DNA from 2 places in the Achromobacter sp. SX5 genome. Region 1 is predicted to be linked to the other one. Evidence: predicted binding sites of a transcription regulator. Region 1 holds the regulator's gene; the other holds the start of a gene.
The links. The regulator HrcA, encoded in region 1, represses chaperone genes, less so after heat shock. The targets are predictions, from matches to a motif close to TTAGCACTCNNNNNNNNNGAGTGCTAA.

Region 2: rpoH (RNA polymerase sigma factor RpoH) is a predicted target of HrcA. The motif match lies at 2,042-2,068, and genes of this name have one in related genera.

Annotation. Positions count from the first base shown of each region.
Region 1 is NZ_CM160041.1:4,660,083-4,664,291, reverse strand. Features, by position in the region: gene recN (DNA repair protein RecN) at 1-511, opposite strand, end outside; gene AC1M14_RS21800 (NAD kinase) at 525-1,424, opposite strand; gene hrcA (heat-inducible transcriptional repressor HrcA) at 1,565-2,569, shown strand; gene hemH (ferrochelatase) at 2,615-3,730, shown strand; gene AC1M14_RS21785 (hypothetical protein) at 3,720-3,956, shown strand; gene grpE (nucleotide exchange factor GrpE) at 4,056-4,209, shown strand, end outside.
Region 2 is NZ_CM160041.1:191,558-195,766, reverse strand. Features, by position in the region: gene AC1M14_RS00920 (phosphodiesterase) at 44-838, shown strand; gene rpoH (RNA polymerase sigma factor RpoH) at 1,111-1,995, opposite strand; gene AC1M14_RS00910 (hypothetical protein) at 2,208-2,897, opposite strand; gene fghA (S-formylglutathione hydrolase) at 2,961-3,827, opposite strand; gene AC1M14_RS00900 (hypothetical protein) at 4,061-4,209, shown strand, end outside.

The sequences.
Region 1 (4,209 bases):
GCTGGCGCGCCAGGGCGCGCCATTGCTTCCAGGCCTGCGACACGGCCTGGCGCAGCTCGCCATGGCCGCCGTGGGCGTCGAGCAGGTCGCGCTGCGCGTCGGCGCGCATCAGGCTCTGGTGCGCGTGCTGGCCGTGGATGTCGACCAGGCTGTCGCCCAGTTCGCGCAACTGCGCGACGGTGGCGGGCGTGCCGTTGATGTAGGCGCGGCTGCGCCCCTGGGCGTCGATCACGCGGCGCAAGGCGAGTTCGTCGTCGGCGTCGATCTCGCGTTCTTCGAGCCAGGCGTGCAGCGTCTTGGGCGTGTCGAAGACGGCGGTGATGTCGGCGCGCGCCGCGCCTTCGCGCAGCATGCTGGCGTCGCCGCGCTCGCCCAGCGCCAGCGCCAGCGCGTCCACCAGGATGGACTTGCCTGCGCCGGTCTCGCCGGAGAAGACGGTGAAGCCGGGGCCGAAATGGATCTCGGTCTGTTCGACGATGACGAAGTCGCGGATATGCAGGGTGCGCAGCATGTCGGGGCGCTTACTACTCTACGTTGTCGGTGGCCTGGGGCATCAGGTTCCAGTGCAGCTTGCGGCGCAGCGTGGAGAAGAAGCTGTAGCCTTCCGGATGCACGAAGCGGATGACGTAAGGGGCGCGCTGCACGACGATGCGGTCGCCCGGCTGCAGGTCGGACCAGGTCTGCATGTCGAAATGCACGCTGGCGCCGACCTCCACGCGGCCCATGGCCGTGAGCGTCATGTTGAGCACGCCCGTGTCGGGAATCACGATGGGGCGGTTCGACAGCGTCTGCGGGGCCACGGGCACCAGCACCATGGCGTTCATGCCGGGGTGCAGGATGGGGCCGTTGGCCGACAGCGCGTAGGCGGTCGAGCCGGTAGGGGTGGCGATGATGAGGCCGTCGGCGCGCTGCGTGTACATGAAGGCGCCGTCGAGTTCGACCCGGACCTCGATCATGCCGCCGCGCCCGGCGCGGTTCAGGACCACGTCGTTCAGGGCGGTGGCGGAATACATCTGCTGGTCGCCGCGCCACACGCTGCCTTGCAGCAGCGTGCGTTCCTCGATCTGGAAGCTGCCTTCGAGCACGCGCGCCAGCGCGCCGTGCGCGTCCTGCAGCGCGATGTCGGTGATGAAGCCCAGGCGGCCGTGGTTGATGCCGATCAGCTGCACGCCGTAGGGCGCCAGGTGGCGGCCCGCGCCCAGCACGGTGCCGTCGCCGCCCATGACGACGGCCAGCGAGGCGGTCTGGCCGATTTCCTCGAGCGTGGCCACGGGGTATTCGGTCAGCCCGGTATTGCGCGCCGTGTCGGCGTCGATGAGCACATGCCGGCCGGCCTGCGCCAGCGCGTGGGCGAGGGCTCTCAGCGGTGTGTCCAGGCCGGTGTCCTGGTATCTGCCGATCAGGGCGACGGTAGGAAAGTGCATGGCTGCTTGCGTATCCAGAAAGGGCGGGCGCGGGCCGAAATCCGCCCGGAATGTGCTATTAAGCCGATTATATGGGGCCGCATATTGGCTTGCGGGACAAAAATCGCCTCAATCGGAAAAGTTTCCCTAAAATACCTGTTATGGATGACCGTGCACGCGCCCTACTGAAGGCGTTGATCGAACGCTATATCGCCGATGGGCAGCCAGTCGGCTCGCGGACGCTATCGAAAGTATTCGATCTGTCTCCGGCCACGATCCGCAACGTCATGGCGGACCTCGAAGAACTGGGCCTGATCCACAGCCCGCATACCTCCGCCGGCCGCGTGCCCACGCCGCGGGGCTATCGCATGTTCGTCGATTCGCTGCTGGCGGTGCAGTCCTACCAGCTCGAGCCCCACAACATGGGCGAGATGCTGGCGGCGGCCGAACCCACCCGCGCCGTCAACGCCGCGGCGGCGCTGCTGTCGAACCTCACCCAGTTCGCCGGGGTGGTGCTCACGCCCAAGCGCGCGCAGGTGTTCCGCCAGATCGAATTCATCCGCCTGTCCGACAAGCGCGTGCTGCTCATCATCGTCACGCCCGACGGCGACGTCCAGAACCGCATCCTGTTCGTCCAGCGCGATTACTCCGAGACGGAATTGCTGGAAGCCGGCAATTTCTTCAACATGCATTTCGCCGGCAAGTCCTTCAACGTGGTGCGCCAGACCCTGTCGACCGAGCTGGCCCAGCTGCGCGAAGACATTTCGCGCCTGATGCAGGCCGCCGTCGAGGCCAGCGCCGAGGCGGCCGAGGACGGCGACGCCATGGTGATCTCCGGCGAGCGCAAGCTGCTCGACGTGACCGACATCGCCTCCGACATGGACCGGCTGCGCAAGATGTTCTCGCTGTTCGAGAAAAAAACCGACCTGCTGCAGCTGCTGGACGTCTCCAGCCGCGCGCAGGGCGTGCAGATCTACATCGGCGGCGATTCGCAGCTGGTGCCCATGGAGGAAGTGTCCGTCATCACCGCGCCCTACGGGGTCGACGGCAAGGTGGTGGGCACGCTGGGCGTGATCGGCCCGACCCGCATGGCGTACGAGCGCGTCATTCCCATCGTGGACATCACGGCGCGCCTGTTGTCCAACGCCCTCAGCCACAACCAGTAGGCCCATTCAAAACGACATCCTCCTTGCGGAGGAAGGGGAGTGTTTGTGTTTCTTCGCCTGTTCAAATACTTGTGGCCTGAACGGTATCTGCCCGAGCCCGAGCAGGACGACCCCTTCGACGAAGATCCGCCGCCGCGCGAGGCCGGGCGGGTCGGCGTGCTGCTGGTGAACCTGGGCACGCCCGATACGCCGGGCAGGAAGGACATCCGCAAGTACCTGGGCGAATTCCTGTCCGATCCGCGCGTGATCGAGATTCCCCGCTACCTCTGGAAGCCGATACTGCATGGGCTGGTGCTGACCATGCGGCCCAAGAAGCTGGAGCCGCGCTACGCCGGCGTCTGGCTGCAGGAAGGTTCGCCGCTGATGGTGTACAGCCGGCGCCAAGCCGACGGCGTGCGCGCCGCCCTGCGGGCCGCGGGCGTCGACGCCGTGGTCGAGCTGGGCATGCGCTACGGCAATCCTTCCATCCCGGACGCCATCGCGCGCCTGCGCGCCCAGGGCTGCGAGCGCATCCTGACCGTTCCGCTCTATCCGCAATACGCGGCCAGCACCACGGCCACGGCGGTGGACGCGGTAACCCGGCATGCCGGCCGGCTGCGCGACCAGCCGGAGCTGCGCTTCATCAAGCGCTTCCACGAAGAGCCGGCCTACCTGGACGCGCTGGCCGGCCATATCGAACGCTATTGGCAGGAGCACGGCAAGCCCCAGAAGCTGGTCATGAGCTTTCACGGCCTGCCGCGCTATTCGATCGAGCTGGGCGACCCTTACTACCGCGACTGCATGGAAACCGCGCGCCTGCTGTGCCAGCGATTGTCGCTGCCGCGCGCCCAGATCGAGGTGACTTTCCAGAGCCGTTTCGGCTCGGCCCGCTGGCTCGAACCCTATACGGAACCGACCCTCAAGGCGCTGGCCGCCTCGGGTACGACGGAGGTCGATGTGGTGTGCCCGGGTTTTGTGGCAGACTGTCTGGAAACCCTGGAAGAGATCAGCCTGGAATGCCGCGACGCCTTCATGGCGGCGGGCGGCAAGCGCTTCCGCTACATTTCCGCGCTCAACGACGATCCGGCCTGGATCGCGGGGCTGGCCGGCCTGGTGGAACGGCACTTGCAGGGATGGCTCACGCAGTCCACCGACTTGAAGGAGAAGGCGCATGCACCATGATCCCAAGACTGGCAAGACGGTAAAAAAGGGGACGGTTAGCACTCCCGTAGACGAGGATCAGGTCGAGCACGAACTCGACGAGGCGCTTGCGGAGACCTTTCCGGCCAGCGATCCCATTGCGGTCAACCCCGAGCCCGACGATGAAGAGGAGCGCATGGACCGCGCGCTCAAGGAGAGTTTCCCGGCCAGCGATCCGGCCGCGCCGGCGCAGCCTCCCAAGAAATAGCGGGGAGGCGTCGGGGAATATTTCGTTTTCCCGGGCTTGAAATAGGGGTATTGGCCCCCATTCATGTCTGCGAAAGCCATTCTTTTTGGAGGATTCCCCATGACGGCACCCCACGAGCCTGCGGACCAGGCGCCCGAGATCGGCCAGAACGCCGACGCGGCTCCCGCCGGACAGGACGCCGCGCAGGCCGAGCTGAACGAGTTGCGCGCCCAGCTGGACGCCGCCCAGGCTACCGTCAATGAACAGCGCGACC
Region 2 (4,209 bases), 1.2 Mb from region 1:
GGCCCGCATCCATGCCCTGACCCGGCGCGACGACGCGCCCGCCATGCTGGTCCAGCTCACCGACAGCCACCTGTTCGGCGAGCCCGGCACCGTGATGCTGGGCGTCGACACCGACGCCAGCCTGCGCGCCGTGCTGCGCCAGATCGAGGCCGACGGCCGCCATCCCGACCTGCTGCTGGCCACCGGCGACCTGTCCCAGGACGGCGCGGCGGCGGCCTACCGCCGCTTTGCCTCCATCCTTTCCGAGGCGCCGGCGCTGGACCGCGCCACCATCCGCTGCCTGCCGGGCAACCATGACCTGCCTGCCGTGATGCGCGAGGAGCTGGCGCAGTGGTCCGAGCCGGTCACCGACGTGGGCGCCTGGCGCGTCGTGACGCTGGACACCACGGTGCCCGGCTCCGACGCGGGCCACCTGCCCGCCAGCCAGCTGGATCTGCTGGAGGCCGCCCTGGCCGAAGCGCCCGGGCGCCACACGCTGGTCGCGATGCACCACAACCCCATGCAGATCGACAGCCACTGGCACGACACGATGATGATCGACAACCCGCAGGCGCTGTTCAAGCTGCTGGCCCGCTGGCCGCAGGCCCGCGTGCTGCTGTGGGGACACGTGCACCACGACTTCGACCGCCGCCGCCACAACCTGCGCATGCTGGCCACGCCGTCCACGTGCTTCCAGTTCAGCATCCGCGACGGGCAGCACGTGGTGGACAACATGGCGCCGGGGTATCGCTGGATCAAGCTGTACCAGGACGGATCGCTGGCGACCGGCGTGCGGCGGGTGCAGGACGCGTTGTGGCGCCCGGCGCTGGCGGCGTCGGACAAGGTGCAGGCGGCCTAGGCATAAAAAACGGGGCACCAATTTGCTTTGGTGCCCCGCAAACATCCGTCTCATAGGGGAGGGGAAAGAGGAGAAGCCGAGACGGACGACTAGACAGCCAACCGGAGTTCGCGGTCTACATGAAGTTAGTCGGCGCGGCCCGCATTAAGTTTCTGGCGCGGCGCAAAAATTCCGGGTGAATTTGTATCAATTCATGTAACGGCCGCCAGGCGCGCCGCAAAAGACAAAGGCCGCTCGAAAGCGGCCTTTTGCATGGGCGGGCGGCAGGCGTGTCAGGCCTGGAGATTGCCGCGCATTTTCTTGAGAGCGGCGGCCTCGATCTGGCGGATGCGTTCGGCCGAGACGCCGAATTCCTGGGCCAGTTCGTGCAGCGTGGCGCCGCCGTCGTCCTGCAGCCAGCGCGCCTCGACGATGCGGCGCGAACGCGGGTCCAGCGCTTCCAGCGCGTCGCTCAGCCCGCTGCCCTGCAGCCGGTCGCGCGCGGCGCGCTCCAGCACCCGCGTGGGTTCCTGGCGGCCGTCGTCGGACAGATAGGCGATGGGCGCGTAGCTCTCATCGTCGTCGTCCTGGTTTTCCAGCGACATGTCGCGCCCGGACAGGCGCACTTCCATTTCGCTCACGTCTTCGCGGCGCACGTTCAGCTCGCGCGCGATGTGGTCGACCTGCTCGGGGTCCAGCGTCTGGCCGTCGGGCCGCATGCTGCGCAGGTTGAAGAACAGCTTGCGCTGGGCCTTGGTGGTGGCCACCTTGACCAGGCGCCAGTTGCGGATGATGTATTCGTGGATTTCCGCCTTGATCCAGTGCACGGCGAACGACACCAGGCGCACGCCGCGCTCGGGGTCGAAACGCTTGACGGCCTTCATCAGGCCGACGTTGCCTTCCTGGATCAGGTCGGCGTGGGGCAGGCCGTAGCCCAGGTACTGGCGGGCCACGGACACCACCAGGCGCAGGTGCGACAGGATCAACTCGCGCGCCGCGCCCAGGTCTTCCTGGTCGCGCAGGCGGCGTCCCAGCTCGGTTTCTCGTTCAGCCGACAGCACCGGCAGGCGATTCACCGCGGAAATGTATGCGTCGATCGTGCCGAGCGCGCCCGGATTGCCGATGGCCAACGCCAGGGCGTTGCCGGAAGTGGCCAACGAGGTACTGGGTTGTTTCATAACGGGAGTCTCCGGAAGGCTTAAGGATGACGACATGAATTCGATGTTAGCACTCTAGTAAAGGGAGTGCTAATTCGACTATTGCGGCGCATCAAAGTTCCACCACACATGATTCGCCCCCAATTTTTTTCGGCCCGAGAAGTTCGAGCCAGCGCAAGAATGGCCGCGCCGCAGCCGGGCCGCCCCAAGGCGGCGCAGCGTGGGTGTTCACACTACCAGCCCAGGCGCTTGAGGCCGTCGACCGTAGCCTGGCCGTCGGGGCGGATGAACAGCGCCCCGCGCGGGTCCAGGAAGACCTGGTAGCGGGCGCCGTCGAACAGGGGCATGTAGGCGCCGCTGCCGAATTGGACATCGACGAAGGGGAACCAGTTCGGGAAGTTTTTCTTCAGCGAACCGAGGTCGGGCGCGGGCCAGTCGTCCAGCGGATGCACCGAACGGGTGGCCGAGGCCTCGCGGGCCGCGTCGCTGTAGCGGCCGGACAGCCGCTCCAGGCGGTACAGCGGCGGCACGCCCGCCATCAGCGCCGGCACCTTCCAGCGCACCACCCGCGCGTCGATCTGCCACTGGTCGCCGTACAGCACGTACTGGCGGCTGCCGATGGCCGGCGCGCTGGCGTCCACCTGGAACTGGCCCTCGGCCAGCTGGCGGATCTCGACGCGGGCCACCGGCTCGTCGGTGGTCAGGCGGAAGAACTGCACCAGCGACAGGGCCAGCAGGCCGGACACGCAGCCCAGCAGCACCAGCATCAGCCCGAACAGGCGGCGCACCGGCCGGAGCTGGAACATTTTGCGGCCGCGCTCGTCGCGCGGGCCGCCCTTGCCCAGCAGCATGACGATGCCCGGCAGCAGGACGACGATGGCGCCCAGCAGTATCCAGACGAAAGGAGCGATTCCGTTGATCAAATCAGCCGTTCCCGATTAGGTAAGAACCGCCGCGGGCGGTGGCCGGCCAGTATAGAAGCGGCCTCAGGCCGCGGGTTTTCCAAGCCGCTCGACGTGAAACCGGATGTGATCCTCGATAAACGTCGAGATGAAGTAATAGCCGTGGTCGTAGCCCTCGTGGCGACGCAGGGTCAACGGCTGGCCGGCGGTGGCGCAGGCCTGCTCGAATACCTCGGGATACAACTGTTCCGCCAGAAACTGGTCCGATTCTCCCTGGTCGATCAGGATGCCCCCGGGAAACGGCTGGCGGGCCTGGCGCATCAGCGCCGACGCGTCGTAGGCGGCCCAGCCCTGGACGTCGGCGCCCAGGTAGGCGCCGAAGGCCTTCTTGCCCCACGGACACTGGCTGGGCGCGGCGATGGGCGCGAAGGCCGACACCGAGTGGAACTTGGCGGGGTTGCGCAGCGCCAGCACCAGCGCGCCGTGGCCGCCCATGGAATGGCCGAAGATCCCGGTGCGCGACGCGTCGCCCGGCAGCGCGCCGCCGGTGACGATGGCATGCAGTTCTTCGGTCACGTAGCTGTACATGCGGTAGTGCGTGCGCCAGGCCGGCGTGGTGGCGTCCACGTAAAAGCCCGCGCCGGTGCCCAGGTCCCAGTTTTCGTCCTCGCCCGGCACGTTGGCCCCGCGCGGGCTGGTGTCCGGGGCCACCAGCATGACGCCCAGCTCCGCAGCCAGGCGCTGGGCGCCGGCCTTGATCATGAAAGTCTCTTCGGTGCAGGTCAGCCCGGCCAGATAGAACAGGACGGGTACCGGGCCTTGCTCGGCCTGGGGCGGCAGATAGACCGAGAACCGCATGGGCAGGCCGATCTGCGCGGATTCGTGGCGGTAATAGCGCTGCCAGCCGCCGAAACAGCGGTGCTGCGAGATGAGTTCGAGGGCCACGGCCATAGGTCTGCTCCAGTCGTAGGGGATGAAAAAACGCCCGCGGGTTAGGGTATATCCACGGTACGACGTTCCGTCGCCGAATGTTAACCTGCACGTATTCGGGTACGGACGACGAAAAAAATGACGGATCCTTGCCCATATCGCGATCACGGGACTTGACCGCCGCCTACCGTGGCACTATTTATATACCGTGAGAGAAGACAACCCGTTCTTCCGGATACGCAAGTCCTGACACTATGGCCCGTCTGCCCCGTCTGTACGCCCCTGGGCTGCCCCAATTGGTGCAGGCCAATTTCATCCAGCCGCTGGCGGCGCCGTCTCAACCCGCGCCGGCCGACATCCTGAACCAGCTGGCCACGTGGCTGGGCGAATCCGCCCAGCGCCA